One region of the Pseudactinotalea sp. HY160 genome, then DNA from elsewhere that is predicted to be linked to it. Evidence: predicted binding sites of a transcription regulator. Region 1 holds the regulator's gene; the other holds the start of a gene.
The links. Region 1 encodes LexA, which represses DNA repair genes until DNA is damaged. Its sites were predicted from a motif close to TCGAACANNTGTTCGA; they were not measured.
Positions count from the first base shown of each region.

Region 2: a site for LexA is predicted at 4,247-4,262, ahead of GCG21_RS08465 (HNH endonuclease signature motif containing protein). Genes of this name have one in related genera too.

Region 1 is NZ_WHMT01000004.1:94,273-105,163, forward strand. Features, by position in the region: gene GCG21_RS05885 (AAA family ATPase) at 1-464, shown strand, start outside; gene serA (phosphoglycerate dehydrogenase) at 532-1,758, shown strand; gene GCG21_RS16170 (DUF5302 domain-containing protein) at 1,845-2,021, opposite strand; gene mgrA (L-glyceraldehyde 3-phosphate reductase) at 2,235-3,275, shown strand; gene nrdR (transcriptional regulator NrdR) at 3,308-3,778, opposite strand; gene GCG21_RS16175 (LysM peptidoglycan-binding domain-containing protein) at 3,942-4,538, opposite strand; gene lexA (transcriptional repressor LexA) at 5,056-5,760, shown strand; gene GCG21_RS05915 (ATP-dependent DNA helicase) at 5,816-7,813, opposite strand; gene GCG21_RS05920 (LacI family DNA-binding transcriptional regulator) at 8,032-9,024, shown strand; gene hflX (GTPase HflX) at 9,052-10,587, opposite strand; gene GCG21_RS05930 (class I SAM-dependent methyltransferase) at 10,699-10,891, shown strand, end outside.
Region 2 is NZ_WHMT01000007.1:48,949-59,839, forward strand. Features, by position in the region: gene GCG21_RS08445 (leucyl aminopeptidase) at 1-430, opposite strand, end outside; gene GCG21_RS08450 (hypothetical protein) at 468-851, shown strand; gene GCG21_RS08455 (hypothetical protein) at 848-1,375, shown strand; gene GCG21_RS08460 (quinone-dependent dihydroorotate dehydrogenase) at 1,372-2,400, shown strand; gene GCG21_RS08465 (HNH endonuclease signature motif containing protein) at 2,613-4,193, opposite strand; gene GCG21_RS08470 (DUF3043 domain-containing protein) at 4,798-5,373, opposite strand; gene GCG21_RS08475 (DUF6318 family protein) at 5,500-6,132, shown strand; gene GCG21_RS08480 (PKD domain-containing protein) at 6,384-6,938, shown strand; gene GCG21_RS08485 (DUF6318 family protein) at 7,021-7,650, shown strand; gene GCG21_RS08490 (PKD domain-containing protein) at 7,938-8,492, shown strand; gene GCG21_RS08495 (ABC transporter ATP-binding protein) at 8,615-10,591, opposite strand; gene GCG21_RS17090 (ABC transporter transmembrane domain-containing protein) at 10,584-10,891, opposite strand, start outside.

The sequences.
Region 1 (10,891 bases):
CGCTGAGCGTCAACTACCGCACCCCGGCCTCGATCATGGCGGCGGCCCACGCGGTGGCCGCGGCGGCCGACCCCGCCCATCCCCCCGCCACGCTCACCTCCGCCCGAGACGTCGAGGGGGCGCTGCGTCGTCATCACGCCCTCGACGCCCCCGCCACCACGGCCGCGGTGGTCGCGGCGATCCCCGCGGACACCGGCGCGATCGCGGTCATCGCGCCCGCCACACTCGTGGCGGAGGTGGCCCGGGCGCTCGGTGTGAGTCTCGACGGCGACCTGCGCGACCCTGTGGTGGTGCTCACTCCCGGGCAGGCGAAGGGCCTCGAGTTCGATCACGTCGTGCTGGTGGAGCCGGCCCGGATCCAGCGGGAGGGGCACGGGCCGGGCGACCTGTATGTGGCGATGACGCGGCCGACCCGGCACCTCGACGTCGTCCACAGCGAGGAGCTGCCGGCCGGGCTCGCCTGACCGGCGGGGCGCGAGCGGGCGCCGTCCACTGCGTGATATCCGTTTGGTCCGATCGGCGGGATGGGTCATGATAGACGACGTGGTCAAGGCACTCCTTCTCGAAAGCATCCATCCGTTCGCGCGGGAATCCCTCGAAAAGGCCGGGGTGGAGGTGACCACCGCCAAGGGGGCGCTCGACGAGGACGAACTCGTCTCGGCACTGTCCGGGGTGCAGCTCCTCGGTATCCGGTCGAAGACGCACCTGACGTCGCGCGTGATCGCCGAGTCGCCCGACCTGCTCGCGGTCGGCGCGTTCTGCATCGGCACGAACCAGATCGACCTGCAGGCCGCGGCCGAGGCCGGCGTCGCCGCGTTCAACGCCCCGTTCTCGAACACCCGCTCCGTGGTCGAGCTGGCGCTCTCGGAGATCATCGCGCTGACCCGCCGCCTGACCGAGAAGGACAAGGCGCTGCACGCCGGCATCTGGGACAAGTCCGCCACGGGCTCGCACGAGGTGCGCGGGCGCACCCTGGGCATCGTGGGCTACGGCAACATCGGCACCCAGCTGTCCGTCGTGGCCGAGGCGCTCGGCATGCGCGTCATCTTCTACGACACGGCCGAGAAGCTCGCCCTGGGCAACGCCCGGCGGATGACCTCGCTGGAGGACCTGCTCGCCGAGGCGGACGTGGTCACGCTCCACGTCGACGGCCGCCCGGGCAATGCCGGGATGTTCGGCCCGCCGCAGTTCCGCGGGATGAAGGACGGCTCGATCTTCCTCAACCTCTCCCGCGGGTTCCTCGTGGACTACGCGTACCTGCGCGAGGAGATCCTCTCCGGCCGACTCGCGGGCGCGGCGGTCGACGTCTTCCCGACCGAGCCGAAGGTGCAGGGCGACGCGTTCGACTCGGAGCTGCGCGACCTGCCCAACGTCATCCTCACCCCGCACGTGGGCGGCTCGACCGAGGAGGCGCAGGCCGATATCGGCAAGTTCGTCTCGGCGAAGCTGCGCGACTACTTCACGCTGGGCACCACGAACCTCTCCGTCAACGTGCCGGCGCTCGTGCTCGAGACCCCGCGGGGGTCGAACGTGCGCGTGACGCACCTGCACCGCAACGTTCCCGGCGTGCTGGCCGGCATCAACCAGGTGCTCTCGACCGCGGGCGCGAACATCGAGTCCCAGGTGCTCGGGACCGTGGGCCACCTCGGCTACGCGGTGACCGACGTCTCCTCCCGGCTCGCGGCCGAGGCCGTGGCGGGCATGGAGCAGATCGACGGCACCATCCGGGTGCGCGTGCTCACCCCCGCCGGCGCCTGAGTCGCCCGGAGCGGACACACACAGCGGGGACGCCCGACCACCCGGGGGGTGGCCAGGCGTCCCCGCTGGTCTGCGGCAGGTGGCGCTCAGCCGGACTTGCGGCGGAACATCCGCCTCCCCTCGGCGCCGGTCACCTCCGAGCCGTGGATCGACCCGGTGTTGGAGCGGCCGTCGGCCCGCGCATGCTCGGTCTCCTTCTTCCGTTCGAGCGCTGCGCGCATCTTCGCCTTCGCGTCGGCGTATTCGTCCTGGTTCTCAGCCATCTGAGCCTCCTAGTGACCTGTCTGTACCGGGGTCCGGCTGACCCACTCCCCCCAGCTTGCCAAGGACGGTCGCGGCTGCCCAGCTTATTGACGGCGTGGCCCGCGTCGGCCCGCGTCGGCCCGGCCGCGCCCGGGTCGGCCGGGACCGGATCGGACCGGATCGGCCCGGATCACTCGGGGCCCACCCCCGATCGGTGCCGATAGGGTCGGGGCATGTACACCCCCGCAGCTGATCGATATGACCGGATGCCCATGCGTCGCGCCGGACGCAGCGGCTTGGACCTCCCAGCGATCTCGCTGGGCCTGTGGCAGAACTTCGGCGACAACACGCCGCTGCAGCGCCAGCGCGACATCATCCTGCACGCGATCGACCAGGGGATCACGCAGATCGACCTGGCGAACAACTACGGACCGCCGCCGGGGTCGGCCGAGCGCAACTTCGCCCGAGTGCTCCACTCGGACCTCGCCGGCCTGCGCGACCAGCTCGTCGTCACGACGAAGGCCGGGTACGACATGTGGCCCGGGCCCTACGGCCAATGGGGCTCCCGCAAGTACCTGCTCGCCTCGCTCGACGCCTCCCTCGACCGACTCGGCCTGCCGTACGTCGACATCTTCTACAGTCACCGATTCGATCCGAACACGCCGCTGCGGGAGACGATGGGGGCCCTCAAGACCGCGGTCGACTCGGGCCGGGCGCTGTACGCGGGGATCTCCTCGTACTCGGCGACCCGCACTCGCGAGGCCCTGGCCGTCTGTGCCGACATCGGCCTCGACCTGCTCGTGCACCAGCCGTCCTACTCGATGCTCAATCGCTGGATCGAGGAGCCCGACACCTCGGGCGAGAGCGTCCTCGACGTGCTCGGGTCGGCGGGCATGGGCTCGGTCGTGTTCTCCCCGCTGGCACAGGGACTGCTCACCGGAAAGTACCTGCACGGAGTCCCGGAGGGCTCTCGGGCCGCGCGGCACGGTTCGCTCCGCTCCGAGCATCTCAGCGAGCAGAATCTGACGGCGATCCGTTCACTCCACGAGGTGGCTCAGGCGCGCGGCCAGAGCCTGGCGCAGATGGCGATCGCCTGGGTGCTCCGCGACCCGCGCGTGACCACCGCCCTCGTGGGCGCCTCGAGCGTGGAGCAGCTGAGCGACACGCTCGGTGCGCTGGCGAACCTGGACTTCACGGCGGACGAACTCGAGCGCATCGACCGCTTCGCGCGCGACGGCGACATCAACATCTGGGCCCGCTCGAGCGACGCCTGAGGGCGTCACCGCCGCGCTGCGGCGAGAGCCGATCAGGGGGTCTCGGGCGCGGGCTCGTCTCGTTCTCGTCGCAGCGTGGAGATCGCGTCCTCGAAGTCCGTGAGGGAGCTGAAGCCCTGGTAGACGCTGGCGAAGCGCAGGTAGGCCACCTCGTCGAGATCCCGGAGCGGGCCGAGGATCGTCAGGCCGACCTCGTGCGCGTCGATCTCCGCGGCCCCCGTGCTGCGCACCGCCTCCTCCACCTGCTGGGCGAGCAGCGCGAACTGATCCTCGCTCACCGGGCGGCCCTGGCAGGCCTTCCGCACGCCGGCGATGACCTTGTCACGACTGAACGGCTCGACCGCGCCGGAGCGCTTCATCACCGACAGGCTCGTCGTCTCGAGCGTGGTGAAACGCCGACCGCAGTTGGGGCATTGACGCCTGCGCCGAATCGAGGAGCCGTCCTCGGCGGTTCGCGAATCGACGACTCGCGAGTCGGGGTGTCGACAGAATGGGCAATGCACCCGTGCACCATCCCTTCGAATCACATATCTGTAACTCCGGGAAACGCTACGGGTTCCACCCCGCCGGTGCAAGTGGAGTTCCGCCCCGCCGGTGCACGTCGGGCTCCGCCCCCGGTGCACGTCGGGCTCCGCCCCGCCGGTGCACGTGGCCGCGGTGGCATGCTCAGCCCGCCGCCACGGGGACGAGGAGGCTCTGGCCGCCGGTGAGGGCGGAACCGTCGAGGGAGTTGAGCGCGCGGATCTCCTCCATGAGCGGCCGCAGGTCCGCGCCCGGCTCGGCCACGGCGCCGGCGATCTGCCAGAGACTCTCGCCGGACTCGACCGTGACGACGTCGGTCGCCGCGGGCACGTCTCCGCCGGACTGCACGAGGCCACCCACGAGCGATCCGAGTCCGACCGCCAGGGCGAACCCGGCGCCGACCAGGACCCGCTGGCCGCGGACGGTCAGCTGGGAGAAGCTCCGCCGGCGCGCGGGGCTCGCCGCGACGGAGTGCGTGGCTACCGAGTGCGTGGCTACCGAGTGCGTGGCTGCCGCATGTGACAGCGACCGCGGCGCAGACGAGGGCACCCGCGCCGGAGCCCGCGTAAGCGTCGGCGTCGGCTCGATCCGGCCGACCGGCCGGTTGACGATGCGGCCGACGGGCCGGGAGACCACGAGCGAGAGCGCCTCTCCCACGTGCTGGTGGAGCCCGGTCCGAACGGCCGGGGCGGCCTCACGTCGAGGCTCGACGGGCGCCCGGGTCGGGAGCGGGGTGGTCACGGGTGCGGTCGCGGGGACGGTGGTGGAACGATGCGGGAGCGACCGGATCGGGAGCCGGGCGGCGACATCGCCCGCTCCGCTCCCGCGGCCGGGAGCACGGTCCTCGGCCCGCTCCGGCGATTCGCTCCATTCGGGCAGGAGCACCATGTGGGCCCGGCGGGAGCGGCGCGCGGGGTCGGTCGGGCGGGGTCCCCGCTGCGGGACTGCGGCGGGGAGTGGGCGGCCGGCACGGTGGGGCTTCGTTGAAGCTAGAACACTCATCGTCGTTCCTCTCGAACGTCCGTTCGTCGTACGCTTGTACGAAGATAACAGGAAGCCCGGCCGATGTCGACACGCGGTTCGAACATATGTTGGGCGAACCGGTGTCTGCGGCCGTAGGCTGATCAACATCACGACCAAGCTGAGCACCGACCACCGACATCCGATCGACCCGTTCGGATCTCCGGCGCCGGGAGGTTCGCGGCGTGGCCACGCCCCGGTCCCGGGCCCCCGGCCGGAACGGAACGAAGGAGAGTCCATGAGCCCCACCGCCGAGACCGGGCGCCCCGCCGCCGATCTGACCGAACGGCAGGCGCGGATCATGGCGTGCATCCGCGACTCCCTGAGCGAACGCGGCTACCCGCCCACGATGCGCGAGATCGGCGAGGCCGTGGGACTCGCCAGCCCGTCGTCCGTCAAGTATCAGCTCCAGGTGCTCGAGGAGAAGGGTCTCCTCCGACGCGACCCGATCGCGACCCGGGCGATCGAGCTCATCGATCCCGACGGTTCCGTCGGCACGGACGCGGCAGACGCCCCCTCGACGGAGGGCGCGCCGACCTTCGCCACGAACGAGGGCGCCGTGACGGTCGAGCCCTCCTTCGTGCCGGTCGTGGGCCGAATCGCGGCGGGCGGGCCGATCCTGGCCGAGCAGGCCATCGACGACGTCTTCCCCCTGCCGAAGCAGCTCGTCGGCGACGGCGAACTGTTCCTTCTCAAGGTGGTGGGCGACTCGATGATCGAGGCCGCCATCTGCGAGGACGACTGGGTCGTGGTCCGGTCACAGTCCGTGGCCGAGAACGGCGAGATCGTCGCCGCCATGATCGACGGCGAGGCCACGGTCAAGACGCTGCGGCACGCGGACGACGGCCGCTGGCTCCACCCGGCGAACCCGAACTACTCCCCCATCGACGGCACCCACGCGGTCATCCTCGGGCGCGTCGTCGCGGTTCTGCGCGCACTCTAGCCGCCCGTTCCTTCGCGCCGGCTCCCCCGCTCCTGCTGGGGCGCGGGGACGAGCCTCAGGAGCCCTCGCGCAGCCGGGTGAGGGCGGCCCGCACGAGCGCAGGGTCGGTCGTGGGCCACAGCGGAGGCAGGGACGCCGCGAGGAAGCTGCCGTAGCGGGCGGTCGCGAGCCGCGGGTCCAGGACCGCCACGACGCCGCGGTCACCCACCCCCCGGATGAGCCGACCGGCCCCCTGGGCGAGCAGGAGGGCTGCGTGCGCGGCCGCCACCTGCATGAAGCCGTTGCCGCCGCGGGCCTTGACGGCGTCGGAACGCGCCGACATGACCGGGTCGTCCGGCCGCGGGAATGGGATGCGGTCCATGAGCACGAGTCGGCACGTGTCCCCCGGCACGTCGACCCCCTGCCACAGGGTGAGCGTGCCGAAGAGGCAACTGGCGTCGTCCTCGATGAATCGACGCACGAGCGAGCCGATGGAGTCCTCGCCCTGGACGAGGATCGGCACCTCGAGCCGTTCGCGCATGACCTCGGCCACGGCCTCGGCGGCCCGGCGCGAGGAGAACAGGCCGAGCGTGCGCCCGCCGGCCGCCGTGATCAGCTCGGCCACCTCGTCGAGGAGCTGGTCGCTCGGGCCCTCTCGCCCCGGTGGCGGCAGGTGCTTGGCCACGTAGACGATGCCCTGGGCGCGGTAGTCGAACGGCGAGGCGACCTCGATTCCCTCGTAGTCGCCGGCGAGGCCGATCATGGCGGCCACCGGCTCGAACCGCCCGCCGAGGGTGAGGGTGGCGGAGGTGCACACGACCGCCTTCTCCCCGAGCAGCTCCCCCGCGATCCGCCCCGCGACCTCGAGCGGGGCGACCATGATCCGGGGAGCCTCGCCGGCCTGTCGGGGCGCCTCGCACCAGACCACATCACGGTTCTCGGCGATCGAGTCCGACAGGAGTCGGTCGGTCACCTCGGCGAGTTCGACGAGGGCGGAGCGGGCCATGAGCGTGCCACCCTGGTCGCCCTTCCCCGCGCCGCGACTCTCCCGCAACGCGGTGAGCACCTCGCGGGTGCCGGCGTCGATCGCGCGGGCCGCCGCGTTCACCTCGATCGGCAGCCCGCGGGGCCATCGGCCCGGCTGCGCGTGGGCCAGCGCCTCCCGCAGGGCCGCGGCCCCCTCGTCGAGGGCGGTCGTCGCCAGGCCCGCGTGCCGGCGCGCGAGCCGGGCGACCCGCTCGACCGCCGCTCCGGAGAGCTCGACCGTCGCCTGGGAGGTGACCCGGGACGGCAGTTCGTGCGCCTCGTCGATGATGAGCACATCGTGCTCCGGCAGGGCGCGCGGGGAGCCCGAGGCCGCGACCCCGAGCATGGCGTGGTTCGTGATCACGACGTCGGCCTCCCGCGATCGCCTGCGCGCCGCCTCGGGGAAGCACTCGTCCAGGAGTGGGCACTTCTGACCGAGGCACTCGAGCGCGCTGATCGAGACCTGCCGCCAGGCCCGGTCGCTCACGCCCGCGGGCAGGTCGTCGCGATCCCCGGTCTCGCTCGTGGCGGCCCAGTCGCGCAGCCGGAGCACCTGGGCGGCGAGGCCGCTCCGCTCCCGGCCGCCCTCGCCCGGGTCCGACTCCCCGGCGGGCGGCGCATGGTCCTCCGCCCGCAGGCCCTCGCTCGAGAACAGCGCCTCCTCCTCATCGGGGTAGCCGCCGGCGAGCTTGTGCTTGCACAGGTAGTTGTGCCATCCCTTGAGGAGCGCCACCTCGGGTGCGCGGCCGGCCGCGGCGGTGACGACCGGCTCGAGCCGCGGGAGGTCGACCCCGACGATCTGCCGTTGGAGCGCCAGGGTCGCCGTGGACACGACGGCCCGCTCCCCGGTCCGGATCGTGTGCAGCAGCGTCGGCAGCAGGTAGGCGATGGACTTCCCGGTGCCGGTGCCCGCCTGTACGAGCAGCCGGCCGCCCCCGGCGACGGCGGCCGAGACCGCCCGGGCCATCTCGTGCTGGCCCTCCCGCCGGGATCCGGCCATCGCCGAGACGACGGAGTCGAGCACCTCGTCCACGTCTGCGCCACTCACCCGCCCATCCTCCCAGGTTCGCAGTCGGCGCGAACGCGCGTCCACGGATCGTCCCCGCCGGGGCCCAAGCGCGTTAGGATGTCCTGTTAACGATGTCAATCGCTTGATTCCGGCCATCTCGCCACCTGGCTCCGGTCGGAGCACACCAGAAAGGATCGTCCGCCATGACGACTGCCGGGCCCTCCCACTCACGTCGACGGGGCACGTCGCGGCCCACGATGCACGATGTCGCTGCATTCGCGGGCGTGAGCCACAAGACGGTCTCCCGGGTAGTCAACGGTGATCCCTACGTCAGTGACGACATGCTAGCGCGCGTGACCGCCGCGATCGATGCCGTCGGGTATCGCCGCAACGAGTTCGCGCGCCAGCTGCGCCAGGGCTCCACGAACACGATCTCGTTCGTCATGGAGGACGTCTCCGACCCGTTCTACTCGGTGGTCACCCGTGCCGCGGAGGAGGTCGCCGCGGCACGCGAGGTCTTCCTCGTCGCGGCCTCCTCCGAGGGGGATCCCGCCCGCGCCGTCGGGCTCGTCAACACCTTCAACGGCCGCCAGGTCGAGGGACAGCTCCTCACCCCGACCGAGGGCATCGAGTCGGAGGGGTTGGCGACCGAGCTGCGTATGGGCGCCCCGCTCGTGTTCATCGACCGGCCGGTGCGCGGGCTCGAGGCCGACACGGTGCTCGCCGACAACGCGGGCGGCACCCGCCTGGCCACCGAGCACCTCCTCGCCCACGGCCATCGGCGGATCGCCTACCTCGGCGACAACCCGTCCCTGTACACCGCGCGGGAGCGCGCCTCCGGCTACCGCGCCGCCCTCGAGGCCGCAGGCGCCGGCGTCGACGAGCGCCTCATCCACCTCGGCACCCCGAACGTGGCGGAGGTCGACGCCGTGCTGGCCCGGTTGCTCGACCTCGATCCGGCTCCCACGGCGCTCATCACGGGCAACAACCGGCTCACCCATGCCGCGCTCCGCACGGGCCGGCGGATCCTGCAGCGACTCGCACTCGTCGGGTTCGACGACTTCGAGCTGGCCGACGTTCTCGACCCGCCCGTGACCGTCGTGGCGCAGGATGCGAGCGGGATGGGGCGCCGTGCGGCCGAGCTGCTCTTCGATCGGATCGCGGGCGACTCGCGGCCGCCGGAGAACGTCACGCTGCCCGTGCGTCTCATCGAACGGGGTTCGGGCGAACGCCCCCCGGCGAGCGTCTAGCCGCGTCGCCGGGGCGGCCCGCTGGCGTCAGGACGACGCCTGGGTCGCCTTCCGCAGATCGGTCGCCAGCACCTCGTCGACCCGGGCGACGAGGTGGGTGCCCTCGGCGTCGTGCAGCTCGCTGAGCACCTCCCCGGTCGTGTACGCCCGGTGCACGAGGTCGCCCCGGTCGTAGGGCACGACGAGGTCGACCTCGATCCGCGGCCGCGGGAGGTCCGCGGCGATCCGCTCGCGCAGCTCCTCGATCCCGGCGCCCGTGGCCGCGGAGACGATGATCGCCCCGGGCTCGGCGGTGCGCAGTCGGGCCAGGGTCTCCGGTTCGGCGAGGTCGGCCTTGTTGAGCACCACGAGCTCCGGCAGGTCGGCGGTCCCGGGGATGTCGCGCAGCACGTCCCGGACGGAGACGATCTGGCCCTCCGGGTCCGGGTGCGCCGCGTCGACCACGTGCACGACGACGTCGGAGAGGCCGACCTCCTCGAGCGTCGATCGGAACGCCTCGACCAGTTCGGTGGGCAGGCTCCGCACGAAGCCGACGGTGTCGGCGAGCGTGTACTCGCGCCCGTCGGGAGTGCGCGAGCGGCGCACCGTCGGATCGAGGGTCGCGAACAGCGCGTTCTCCACGAGCACCCCGGCGCCGGTGAGGCGGTTGAGCAGGGAGGACTTTCCCGCGTTCGTGTAGCCGACGATCGCCGCCGAGGGCACGGCGCCCGCGCGCCGGTGCTGACGCTGGGTCTCCCGGGCCGGGGCCATCGCGGCGATCTCGTGGCGCAGCTTGGACATCCGCGAGCGGATCCGTCGGCGATCGAGCTCGATCTTCGTCTCACCGGGGCCGCGGGAGCCGATTCCCTCGCCGCCGGCCGCGCGGCCGCCCGCCTGCCGCGACATCGATTCGCCCCAGCCGCGCAGCCGCGGCAGCAGGTACTCGAGCTGGGCGAGCTCGACCTGGGCCTTGCCCTCTCGGGACTTGGCGTGCTGGGCGAAGATGTCGAGGATGAGGGCGGTCCGGTCGATCACCTTGACCCGGACCACGTCCTCGAGCGCGCGCCGCTGGGAGGGAGCCAGCTCGGAGTCGACGATCACGGTGTCCGCCCCCGTCTCGCGCACGATGTCGGCGAGTTCCCGGGACTTGCCCGAGCCGAGATAGGTGGCCGGGTCCGGATGGGGGCGCCGCTGCAGTACCCCGCCCCGCACGGTCGAGCCCGCGGTCTCGGCGAGCGCGGCGAGCTCCCGGAGCGAGACCTCGGCGGCCTCGGTCCGGCCGGAGGTGTAGATCCCGGCGAGGACGACCCGCTCAAGCCGCAGCTGCCTGTTCTCGACCTCGGTGACGTCCTCGAGCTCGGTCGAGAGCCCGCCGATCCGGCGGAGGGCCGCGCGTTCCTCGACGTCGAACTGGTCGCCGTCGTAGTCGGTGTGCTCGGCTGCCCGCTCCTGCAGGGCCGTTCCGGACCGGGCGAGGATCCGGGCGACCAGATCCTCGGCGCGCTGGTGGTCGTTCACCGGTGCCGGGCTGCCGGAGTGGTCGGCACGGGCGGTGGTGCCACGGTCGTGACCAGGTGCGGGCATATCATCCTTCGAGTGGGGTGGAGTGGTGTTCTCCACTCTCGCACGCTCCAGGTCGCGGGCCAAGGTGATTTCGCTGCGAGCGCGCGCCCGCGCGGGCCTATCCTGTTCTGCGTGTCGCACTACTTCAGCTCAGAGCCCCCCGCCCGGTCGCGTGAACGCGAGGTGCGGGTGGTCCTGCGGGGGCGCCCGATGACGGCCGGCACCGCGGCGGGGGTGTTCTCGGGGGGCCGACTGGACCCAGGCACGGCGGTCCTCCTCCGCGAGGTCCCGGACCCGCCGGCGAGCGGCCTCGGTGTGGACCTGG
Region 2 (10,891 bases), on a different contig from region 1:
TCGCCTCGAGCTCGGGGCGCAGCCGGTAGGCGCCGAGGAGGGCGCCCTCGGCGACCGCGCCGAGCTGCTCGGGGGAGTTGGCCGGCAGCGCGAGCACGGCGCCGTCCCTGCCCGGGAGTGCGCGGGTGGCGGCGCCGGCGGCGCGGCGCAGGCTCTCGAGCGAGGGCTCCTCGGCCTCCGCGAGATCGCCGAGGCCGGTGAAGGCCACGAGCCGGGCGGCGACCGGCTCCGGGGCGGGCATTCGGACGACCTCGTCGGCCTTCCCGGTCACCTCGAGCACGTCGATCGCCTGCTCCAGCGCCGCGCGGGCGGCGGGGGCGAACATGCCGGCGTTCACCAGGCGCGCGGTGGTGCCCGCGGCGACCGCCACCACCAGGGCGTCGGCGCTCACTCGAGCCGGATCCTTCGAAGTCACATCGATGTTGGTCACCGGGTCATCCTAGGCGAGTCCACTAGGATCATCGGTTGTGCCGTTCCTCAACTGGATTCTCTTCGCCTGTTCCCTGGGCCTGGCGGCGTGGGCCGGTCTGCGCACCGCCCGCGATCAGCCCGTCGTCTTCAAGCAACTCATCGTCGCCGGCGGGATCCTCGTGCTCCTGTTCGCCACGATGATCGTCGCCGGCATCCAGCTCGGCCGCGGCCACGAGATCGCCGACGGGGTCACCTTCTGGGGCTACTTCATCGCGGCGGCGCTGCTGTTCCCGCTCGCCGGGGTGTGGGCGATCGCCGAGCGGACGAGGTGGAGTTCGGTCGTGCTCATCGTGGCGGGGGTCGCCTTCGCCGTCGTGCAGCTGCGCCTGCTGCAGCTGTGGGGCACGCTCGGCGCGATCACCCAGATCGGTGCCCCGTGAACGCCCCGCTCGACGGCGACCCCGCGGCCGGCGCCGCCGTACCCGACACCCGCAGGCCCGCCTACGGCGCCGGCCGGGCGCTCATCGCCGCCTACGGCGTGTTCGCCCTGGCGGCGAGCGCGCGGGCGAGCGTGCAGTTGATCCGGGACTCCTCGGAGGCACCGCTGGCGTACACGCTGTCGGCCTTCTCCGCGCTCGTGTACATCGCGGCCACGATCGCCCTCGCCCACAACGGCAGGCGGATGCGCCGCGTGGGCTGGATCGCGGTGGCGATCGAACTGGTCGGCGTGGTGCTCGTAGGCACTCTCAGCCTCACCCATCCCGAACTGTTCCAGCACGACTCGGTGTGGTCGTTGTACGGGCGCGGCTACGGATTCGTGCCGCTCGTGCTGCCGGTGCTCGGCATCACCTGGTTGTGGCGGTCGAGCCCCGGTCGGATAGCGGCCGGCGACACCCATCGCTCGGGCCGGGCGGGCGCCGTCCGTCAGCGTGCGAATCGAGACGAACGACAGGAGAAGGCGTGAGCCCCTATCGGAAGCTGTTCGACAAGGTCCTCGTGCGGATGGATCCCGAACGCGCCCACCACGGTGCGGCCGCGCTCATCGCGGCCGCCGGGAGGGCGCCGCTGCGACCCGTCGTCTCGGCGGCCCTGACCCGCACGGACGGTACGCCCGGTGGCGCCACGCGGGCGTGGGGCCGGGAGCTGGCCGGGCCGCTGGGGATCGCGGCCGGGTTCGACAAGGACGCCCGGATGGCGCTCGGGCTCGCGGCGATGGGGTTCGCGTTCGTCGAGGTCGGCACCGTGACGGCGCGGCCGCAGCCCGGGAACGAGCGTCCGCGGATGTTCCGTTTTCCGCAGGAGCGGGCGATCGTCAACCGGATGGGCTTCAACAACGAGGGCGCGGTCGCCGCGGCCGCACGGCTGCGGCGACTGCGGCGCACCCCGGCGGGCAAGGCGCTCGTGCTCGGGGCGAATATCGGCAAGTCGAAGGTGACACCGGCGAGCGAGGCCGTCGGGGACTACGTGTTCAGCGCACGCCGGCTCGCCCCGTTCGTGGACTATCTCGTGGTGAACGTGTCGTCGCCGAACACGCCGGGGCTGCGGGACCTGCAGGCCACCGAGTCCCTGCGGCCGATCCTGGACGCCGTGACTCAGCAGGCGGCGTATGCGGCGGGGCGAGACGTGCCGGTGCTGGTGAAGATCGCCCCGGACCTGGCCGATGCCGATATCGACGCGGTCGCGGACCTGGCGCGCGAGCTCGGCCTGGCGGGCGTGAGCGCCGTGAACACGACGATCGACCACGACCACGGCGCGGGCGGAATGAGTGGCCCGCTGCTCCTCGAGCGCGGACTCACCGTGGTCTCCCGGCTGCGCCGGCGGCTCGGCGTGGGACCGTTGATCATCGGAATGGGCGGGATCAGCTCGGCCACCGACGTGCGCGCCTACCTCGCGGCCGGCGCCGACCTGACACAGGCCTACACCGGCTTCATCTACGGGGGCCCGACCTGGCCCGGGCGGATCAACAGGGAGGCCGCGGGGCCTCGCTGAGCCGCTGAGGAACTGAGTAGCGGGGCCACGAGGCCACTGAGAAACTGGCCCACTGGCCCACTGGCCCACTGGGCCACGGCGAATCCTGCGGCGACCCTGCGCGAGCGCTCCCGAGCGGTGGGTCGCAGCAGCCCGTCCGAGCAGTGGCCCCGGGTAGTGGTCCCGGGTAGGGGTCCCGAGGTCGACATCAGTGCCGCGGGGGCGAGCCCGCGTCAGCGGGGTCGGCGTGTTCGGGTGCCGTGTTCGGGTGCCGTGATCGTGCTGCCGTCGATGCGGGTGAAACGCCAGTGGCCGTCGCGGCGGGCGATCGTGATCTCGCGCCGGTGGACGAGCTCGTGATGGGTCCAGCACAGGAGGATCCCGTGGCTCACGGCGGTGGGGCCGTCGTGTCTTCCCCACCACAGCGAGTGGTGGATCTCGCCGAATCCCGGTGGTTCGTAGCAGCCTGGATACTGACAATGTCGATCCCGAGCGATGACCGCGCGGGCCTGATTCGCCGGGAAGATGCGCTGTTCGCGGCCGACGTCCAGCACCGTGGACTCTGGACCGAACACGACCCGGGCCAGGGACGAATCACAGGCGAACCGGGCCAGTTGCGCCGGTGCCAACGGCGTTCCGTCGGGGAAGGTCGCCGGCTCCAGTCCGCGCATCCGCCCGGTGTCGAGCCGAGTGGAGATCACGGCGTCGTCTTCGGACGCTCGGGCCCGCGCCCACGTGTCCTCCGTGTCCTCAGCGTCTCCCATGGCCCCCGTGGCCTCCGTCTCCTCAGGGGGGTGCGTCGTGTCGGACTGCGGCGCGCCGGGGTCGGCACTGCCGACAGTGCCGACATTGCCGACACTGCCGGCGGCGGCGACCATGGCCTCAAGGGTGAGCCAGGGGACCGTGATGGTCAGGTGGGGCCGAATCCGAGCGGAGGACTGCTGCCGCCCGGCGGTGAGCGATTCCTGCGCGAGGGAGGTGAGGGCTGCGGCGCGTCGTTGCGCGGGGGTGCGGGCGTCGTCAGCGCTGGGCCGGCACAGGTGCGCCGAGAGCGCCTCCTGCACGAGGCGCCCGCTTCCGGGGTCGAGCCAGCCGGTCAGGTGATAGCCGCCGGTGGTCTCGGCCAACGTGACCTGCTCCTTCGCGCCGTCCTCGCGCCAGGCGCGGTCCGCCGCCTGCGGATCGGCGGCGATCGCCCAGGCCTGGCCGATCCGGGCGAACGCGGTGGCGTCGAGACCCCGGGCATGACTCAGGAGGAAGTCCTCTCCGGCCTCGTCGCTGCGGAGCTGTTCGCGCATCCGCCCGGTCCGCGTGGTCTCGCGTACGAGAACAGCGACGTGGTCGGCGCCGACCTGCCCGGCGCGCAGCGCGTCGAATGTACCCGGGAGGTGGTCGCGCAGGCTGCGCGCGGTCCGCACCGTCCGCAGCGCGCTCCCGCGGCTGGCACCCGTATGGGTCTGGAGCCAGACCGGCAGGGTCCGCGACCCGTCCAGAGCCCACAGTCCGTCGGATTCGGCAGCGGCGGTCACCCGTGCCTGCAGTGCCTCGAGCCGGCGGGTCAGCTGCTCCACGCCGGTGAGGGCATCGAGCGCGGACTGCCCCGGGGCGCCGGCCCAGTCCAGTCCGGCCAGGGCCTCCACCTCGTCCGTGAGCCGTTCCAGGGCGGCGACCGCGGCGGCGTCTGCCACCTGACCGTCGCGCCGGCGAACTGCGGTGTCACCCGTGCTGAGGTCCTCGTCCGGGGACTCGGTCACACGACTGTCCCCCGATGCGGGGCGGTCGCCCGGCGCGGAGCCGGGCCTCACGATCGTCATGATCACCACGCTCCTTTCGCCTCCGTCAGCGGGAACCATCACCATCCATACTATCGAACAGATGTGCTAATCACAAGGGTTGGCGCGATATCGACCCGAGACAGTCTCGCCACGACCGTGTACCCCGCGGCGCGCCCCCGTTCCGCTGCCCGACTCGCATCAAGGGCCGGCGGGATCAGGACGCGATCGGCTTGTGAGACGGCGCCGGGCAGGCCGGACTTCGAGCGACACCTGGTCAACTCCCGCGTCGCGTGACGTCGACCCCACCCTCCCGGAGACGTGGGCGGTCGATCACGATGCCACGGACGCGCTGGTGCGAGTGCCCGCGGGACCAGCGCGCATGCGAGAGGGTGGGAGAGCGTCGTCTCGGCCTCCCGACACCACGGGGCGACGTGAACAGGGTGAGCCGCGGGCCCGCCCGGCCTACCCGACGACCGGAGCCGTGGACTCACGCGCGAGGGCGCGCATGAGCCGACCGCCGCCGGCCGCAGCCGGCGCGCCGCCGGGGGTACGGCGGGCTACCCCATGCGACGGGGGTCGACCGCACGAGGCCGCGGGCGTCGTCCGTACGCGTGAGCGAGGACCGGAACCGGTCGCCTCCCGCTCAGTGCGGGAACTCGCCCCTCTTGACCTGCGGCTTGGGCAGGCGCATCCGGCGCATCTGCATCGCGCGGCCCACCGCGTACATGTGGGTGCCCCGCACCGACCCGAACTTCTTGATCAGTTCCTTCTTGATCGCGAACGAGACCCAGACGGCGTGGGCGAGGGTGGCCAGCACCACGACGTAGAGAGCGATGAGGATGAGGACGCCCGCCTCGGGGGAGAGGACGCTCTGGGCCACGAGGAGCACGAGCACGATCACGAGGGTCAGCGGGAAGAACCACTCGCCGAGCATGAATCGGGCGTCGACGGAGTCGCGGATATAGCGCCGGACGGGGCCGCGGTGGGCCGCAGGGAGATGTTGCTCATCGCCCGTGACCAGGGCCTCGTTCACCTTCATGCGCTCGATCCGTGCCGCTTCGCGTGCCGCGCGCTTGTCGGCCTTCGGATCCGCCGAGATCAGGGGAGAGCGATTGCGAGCCTCCGCCTCCTTGCGGGAGGGCGTGGGGCGGCCCTTCCCGCCGAGCAGGGGCGTCTCTTCAACCGGGGCGGCCTCAGCCGACTTCTTGCGTCCGAACACACGGCCAGTCTACTGGGCATGTGGGCCGGGGCAGACGGCGAGGTTGTGCGCCCGGTGGCCGACGAGGTTGTGCACAGGGGCCGTCGGCGTGCTGCGGGATCGGGTCGGATTGTCTACCGTGGGGTGATGCTGACCAGAGTCGGGAGCAGACGAACGGGGATCGCGGCGACGATCCTCGCGGGGACCATGCTGGTGACGGGCTGCTCGGGCGGCGACGAGCCGTCGGCCGGCCCGCCGACCACAGACACGGCAGGCCCGACGACGACGGAGCCACCGACGACCGAGCAGACGACGCCCAACGAGGAGCCGGTACCCGAACCGAATCCGCTCCCCAAACCGGAACGCCCCGCCGCGATGGACGACACCGGTGCAAAGGGCGCCATCGCCGCAGCCGAATACTTTCTCGAGCTTCACAATTACGCCGCCTCCACTGGAGATATATCCGACTTTCAAGCTATGGGCCGTGACGCGTGCGATTTCTGCAACGCGATGACCGCAACATTTAAGGACGTTTACAGTAACGATGGTTGGATTGTTGGAATATCGGCTCATATTTCTAACCCGGTCGCCACTCGCACCATTGATGACTTGGCATATGAGGTAGCTTTCGACTTAAATCTTGACAGCGGAGCCTCCTACACGAACGAGGGTCTAGTCAAACGATACGGTGAAAGCCAAGAGGTCGGCACACGTATCGTCGTTCAACATTTTGCGGATTGGCAGGTCGTGGCTCTCTTTTCGGGAACGGAGATAGAATGATCCGCGCTCTGGCAGTTGCGATGACACTCGTGGGGATCGCCGGGCTCGGGCTAGATACCAGCTTCGACGACTGGGATGACCCCGATACGGCGTGGAAAGGGAACACTGACGGCGACCAAGCGACGATAGGAATTGGCGAGGTCGACCAGCATAATCCTGGTGCTGATCGGAGCGCCGGCGGTGCGCCGGATTGGGAGCCTGGTGGTGCTGCGGTGGATGAGCCGGGCGATCCGGTGGATGCGGATCGGTGGTTGTCGCAGTGTTCGAGTCTGGGGGACCGGTTGTACTGCGGGATCGAGTTCGAGCTGAACTCGGACGACCCGTGGGCCGCGGGCCCACCGGAGGAGCCGATCGACATCGTCGCTGCGGTGCTGGCACGAATCGAACTGGCGACGTTCACGATCGAGCCGTCACCGATCCACGTCCAGCCCGCCGGTGGCCAGGTGCTGGTGGGGATGTACACGATCTTCTACACCGAACCGGCGGTTCAGCGCTTCTCCACGACCCTGCTCGATCGCCGTGTCGTGCTCGAGGTCGAACCCGTCCAGTACGTATGGGACTTCGGCGACGACACCGCCCCGGTCACCACGACCGACCCGGGCCAGGCCTACCCGCAGCACACAATCACCCACACCTACACCTCCCCGGCCACCGTGACCCCCGAACTCGCGACCCGCTGGGTCGGACGCGTCTGGATCGAGGGAATCGGAGGCTGGTTCGCCGTCCGCGGCCAAGGCCTCACCACCGGCCACGGCACCCCGATCGAGACCATCACCAAACAAAACCGCCTCGTCGCCGGTCGGTGACGCTCGCACTGATCTGGGCCAAGCTGTCCACAGGGCAGCCGGGGTGGCTGCGAGATCGACCCCGAGTGTCTACCGTGGGGTGATGCTGACCAGAGTCGGGAGCAGACGAACGGGGATCGCGGCGACGATCCTCGCGGGGACCATGCTGCTGACAGGCTGCTCGGGCGGCGACGAGTCGTCGGCCGGCCCGCCGACCACAGACACGGCAGGCCCGACGACGACGGAGACACCGACGACCGAGCAGACGACGCCCAACGAGGAGCCGGTACCCGAACCGAATCCGCTTCCCAAACCGGAACGGCCCGCCGCGATGGACGACACCGGCGCAAAGGGCGCCATCGCCGCAGCCGAATACTTCTTCGACCTGTACAACTATGTTCAGTCCACGGGAGAGACCGAACTACTCGAATCTATCTCGACACCCCGATGCACGGCCTGCAGTAGCCTACGTGAGCGAGTGTCAGAGATATACGCAAATGGTGGGTATATGGTCGGCGGTGGAACAATACTCGCAGACGTAAACGCCGAACCAACGATTGACGGGCTTGCCTGGGAGGTCACATACGACATGATCGTTGCAGACATGCAGGTAGTGCATGGAGACGGGCGCAACGATACCTACACCGCCACGCAATACCCCGGCGCACGCATGGGGGCGCAAATAATCGGACACGACTGGAAGATTCTCGAGATCTATGCGAGTTCGTCATGAAATCAGCGCCAGCAACGACCACTCTCTTGATATTGGGAACTGCAATATCGACGGCGTTCGCGCCGCACAGCATTCCAGCGATTAAGTCGCCGGAGCCCCCACCGCCAAAGGAATGGTTTGATCCGAGTCTAACGAAGGATCAAGCTCAAATTCTTGGCACTCCCGTGAAGGAAGGCGCTCAGGAAGCTCGTTCCTCTTCAGGGGATGGGAATAGCGGTGCGCCGGATTGGGAGCCTGGTGGTGCTGCGGTGGATGAGCCGGGCGATCCGGTGGATGCGGATCGGTGGTTGTCGCAGTGTTCGAGTCTGGGGGACCGGTTGTACTGCGGGATCGAGTTCGAGCTGAACTCGGACGACCCGTGGGCCGCGGGCCCACCGGAGGAGCCGATCGACATCGTCGCTGCGGTGCTGGCACGAATCGAGCTGGCGACGTTCACGATCGAGCCGTCACCGATCCACGTCCAGCCCGCCGGTGGCCAGGTGCTGGTGGGGATGTACACGATCTTCTACACCGAACCGGTGGTTCAGCGCTTCTCCACGAGGCTGCTCGATCGCCGTGTCGTGCTCGAGGTCGAGCCCGTCCAGTACGTATGGGACTTCGGCGACGACACCGCCCCGGTCACCGCGACCGACCCGGGCCAGGCCTACCCGCAGCACACGATCACCCACACCTACACCTCCCCGGCCACCGTGACCCCCGAACTCGCGACCCGCTGGGTCGGACGCGTCTGGATCGAGGGAATCGGAGGCTGGTTCGCCGTCCGCGGCCAAGGCCTCACCACCGGCCACGGCACCCCGATCGAGACCATCACCAAACAAAACCGCCTCGTCGCGGGGGAGTAGCCGCCACCGATGTCCTGCGACATAACGGCCACCGGCGCCGGGGTCGACCTCCCCACCGCGACGTGCCCACGTCGACGGAAGAAGCCGGCCGCGGGCCGATCACACCCCTGCACCGGAACGGCTCACGAGGTCCACGCCCGCCACAACGCCGCGTATTCGCCGCCCGCGCCCATGAGCTCCTCATGCGAACCGAGTTCGACGATCCGACCCTCCTGCACCACGGCGATCCGGTCCGCATCGTGCGCGGTGTGCAACCGGTGGGCGATCGCCACGACGGTTCGGCCGTCGAGCAGAGCGTTCATGGACCCCTCGAGGTGCCGGGCCGTGCGCGGATCGATGAGCGAGGTGGCCTCGTCGAGCACGAGGGTGTGCGGGTCGGCCAGAATGAGCCGGGCGAGCGCGATCTGCTGGGACTGCGCGGGCGTGAGCGCCTGGGATCCCGAGCCGAGCACGGTGTCGAGCCCGCCGGGAAGCGCCTGCACCCAGCGCCACGCGTCCACGGTCGCCAGGGCCGCAATAACGGCGTCGTCGCCCGCGCCCTCCCGGGCCAGCACGACGTTGTCGCGGACCGTGCCGCGGAACACGTGGTGCTCCTGCGTCACGAGGGCGACCTCCCGGCGCAGCCGCTCGAGCGGGAGCTGGATGAGATCCGCCCCGCCGACCTGCACCGATCCGGCCCGGGGACCGTGGATCCCGGAGAGCAGCCGGCCCAGCGTCGACTTCCCGGAGCCCGAGGGGCCGACGATCGCGAGCCGCTCCCCGGTGCGCAGGTTCAGGTCGATGCCGTGGAGCACGTCCTCACCCTCGCGATAGGCGTACCGCAGACCCGTCCCCGCCAGCTGCCGGTCGAGCGGCAGCGCGTCGCCCTCCTGACGGTCCGGCGGCACGGAGGCCAGCCCGAGGAGCCGGGTGGTCGAGGCGATCCCCACCTGCAGGTTGTCGATCGTGACCACGAGCCGGTCGAAGGGCCCGTAGAACGCCTCCACGTACAGCATCCCCGTGGTGATCTGCCCGAGGTCGAGCCGGCCCTCGAAGTATGCCCACGCGCCGATCGCCAGCGTGATCACCCGCGGCAACGAGAAGGCCGTGTCCATGACCGTCAGCAGCACGACCCGCAGCGAGAGTCCGTATCGCTCGGCCTGCCCGGAGGTCTCGAGATCCTCCCGGCCATGACGACGCCGCCGCCGGCCCAGGCGCAGCGCCTCGAGGGTCCGGGCCCCCTCGACGGTCTCGGTCAGGGTGGTGTTGATCCGGGAATAGGTCGCCCCCTCGTACAGGTACGCCGTCGGCGCCTCGCGGAGGTACCGGCGCACCTGCAGGGTCGCGAGCCCGGCGAGCACGAGCGAGGGCAGCGCCAGCAGCCACGAGTTGAACACCATCGCGACCATCGTCAGCGCGACGGTGATCACGGCGATGATGCCCTCCGGCAGCGCCCAGCGCACCGTGGCGCTCATCGAATTGACGTCGCGGGTCACCCGCGTGACCAGGTCGCCGGTCGAGGCCGATTCGACCGTTCCCAGCGGCAGCCGCAGCACCGACCGGATCACGTACTCGCGGGCCTGGGCGAGCACGTCCTGGCCGAGCATCGCCGCGACCGCCCGCGCCGTGAACGTGAGCGCCGTCTGCAGCACGAGCAGCACCGTGACGATCGCGACGAGGCGCAGCACCGCCGAGTCCTCACCTGCTCCGCCCGCGACCGTCGTCGTGTTCACGAGGTCGCCCAACAGCTTCGGGACGGCGAGGGCCGTGGCCGCCGCTGCGGCGTTGGCGAGCACGAGGCCCGCCACGATCGCCTTCCGCGACGAGAACAGCCCGCCCAGGAACGAGACGACCTGGCCGCTCGTAGCCACCGGCAGGCCCTTGTCCGGATCGAAGGCGCGGGCCCGATGCTCCTGGGCGCGCCGCCGCCGGGCTGCGTGCCGCGCCTGGTAGGCGCGCCACCGGGCGCGTGGATTACGGACGGCGCCCGGTTCCGCGGGCGCGCCGGTGACCGGTCGGTCCGTGGCGGGGGCGGGGTCGGCCGCGGCCAGCCAGGTGCGCGCGGAGTCCGCGCGCAGGTCGTTCGAGAGCGCATCGCGCACTGCACTCGGCTCAGTCATCGCGGCCTCCGCACTGCCCGCCGCCCACATCCGGGACCGTTGAGCTCGGCCGGCCCGCGCGAGGCGATCCCGGGCCGGAGCCTGCCGCACCGTCGAGTTCGTCGGAGCCGCGCATGACCACGGCCCGGTACCGGGGGCTGGTCGCGAACAGGTCCGCGTGCGTTCCCCGCTCGACGATCCGCCCGCCGGCGAGGAGTTGGACCTCGTCGGCGTGGCGCAGCAGCAGCGGAGAGACGGTCATGACGGCGGTCGTGCGTCCGGCCCGCGCCGCGGGAAGGCGGTCGGCGATGACCGCCTCGG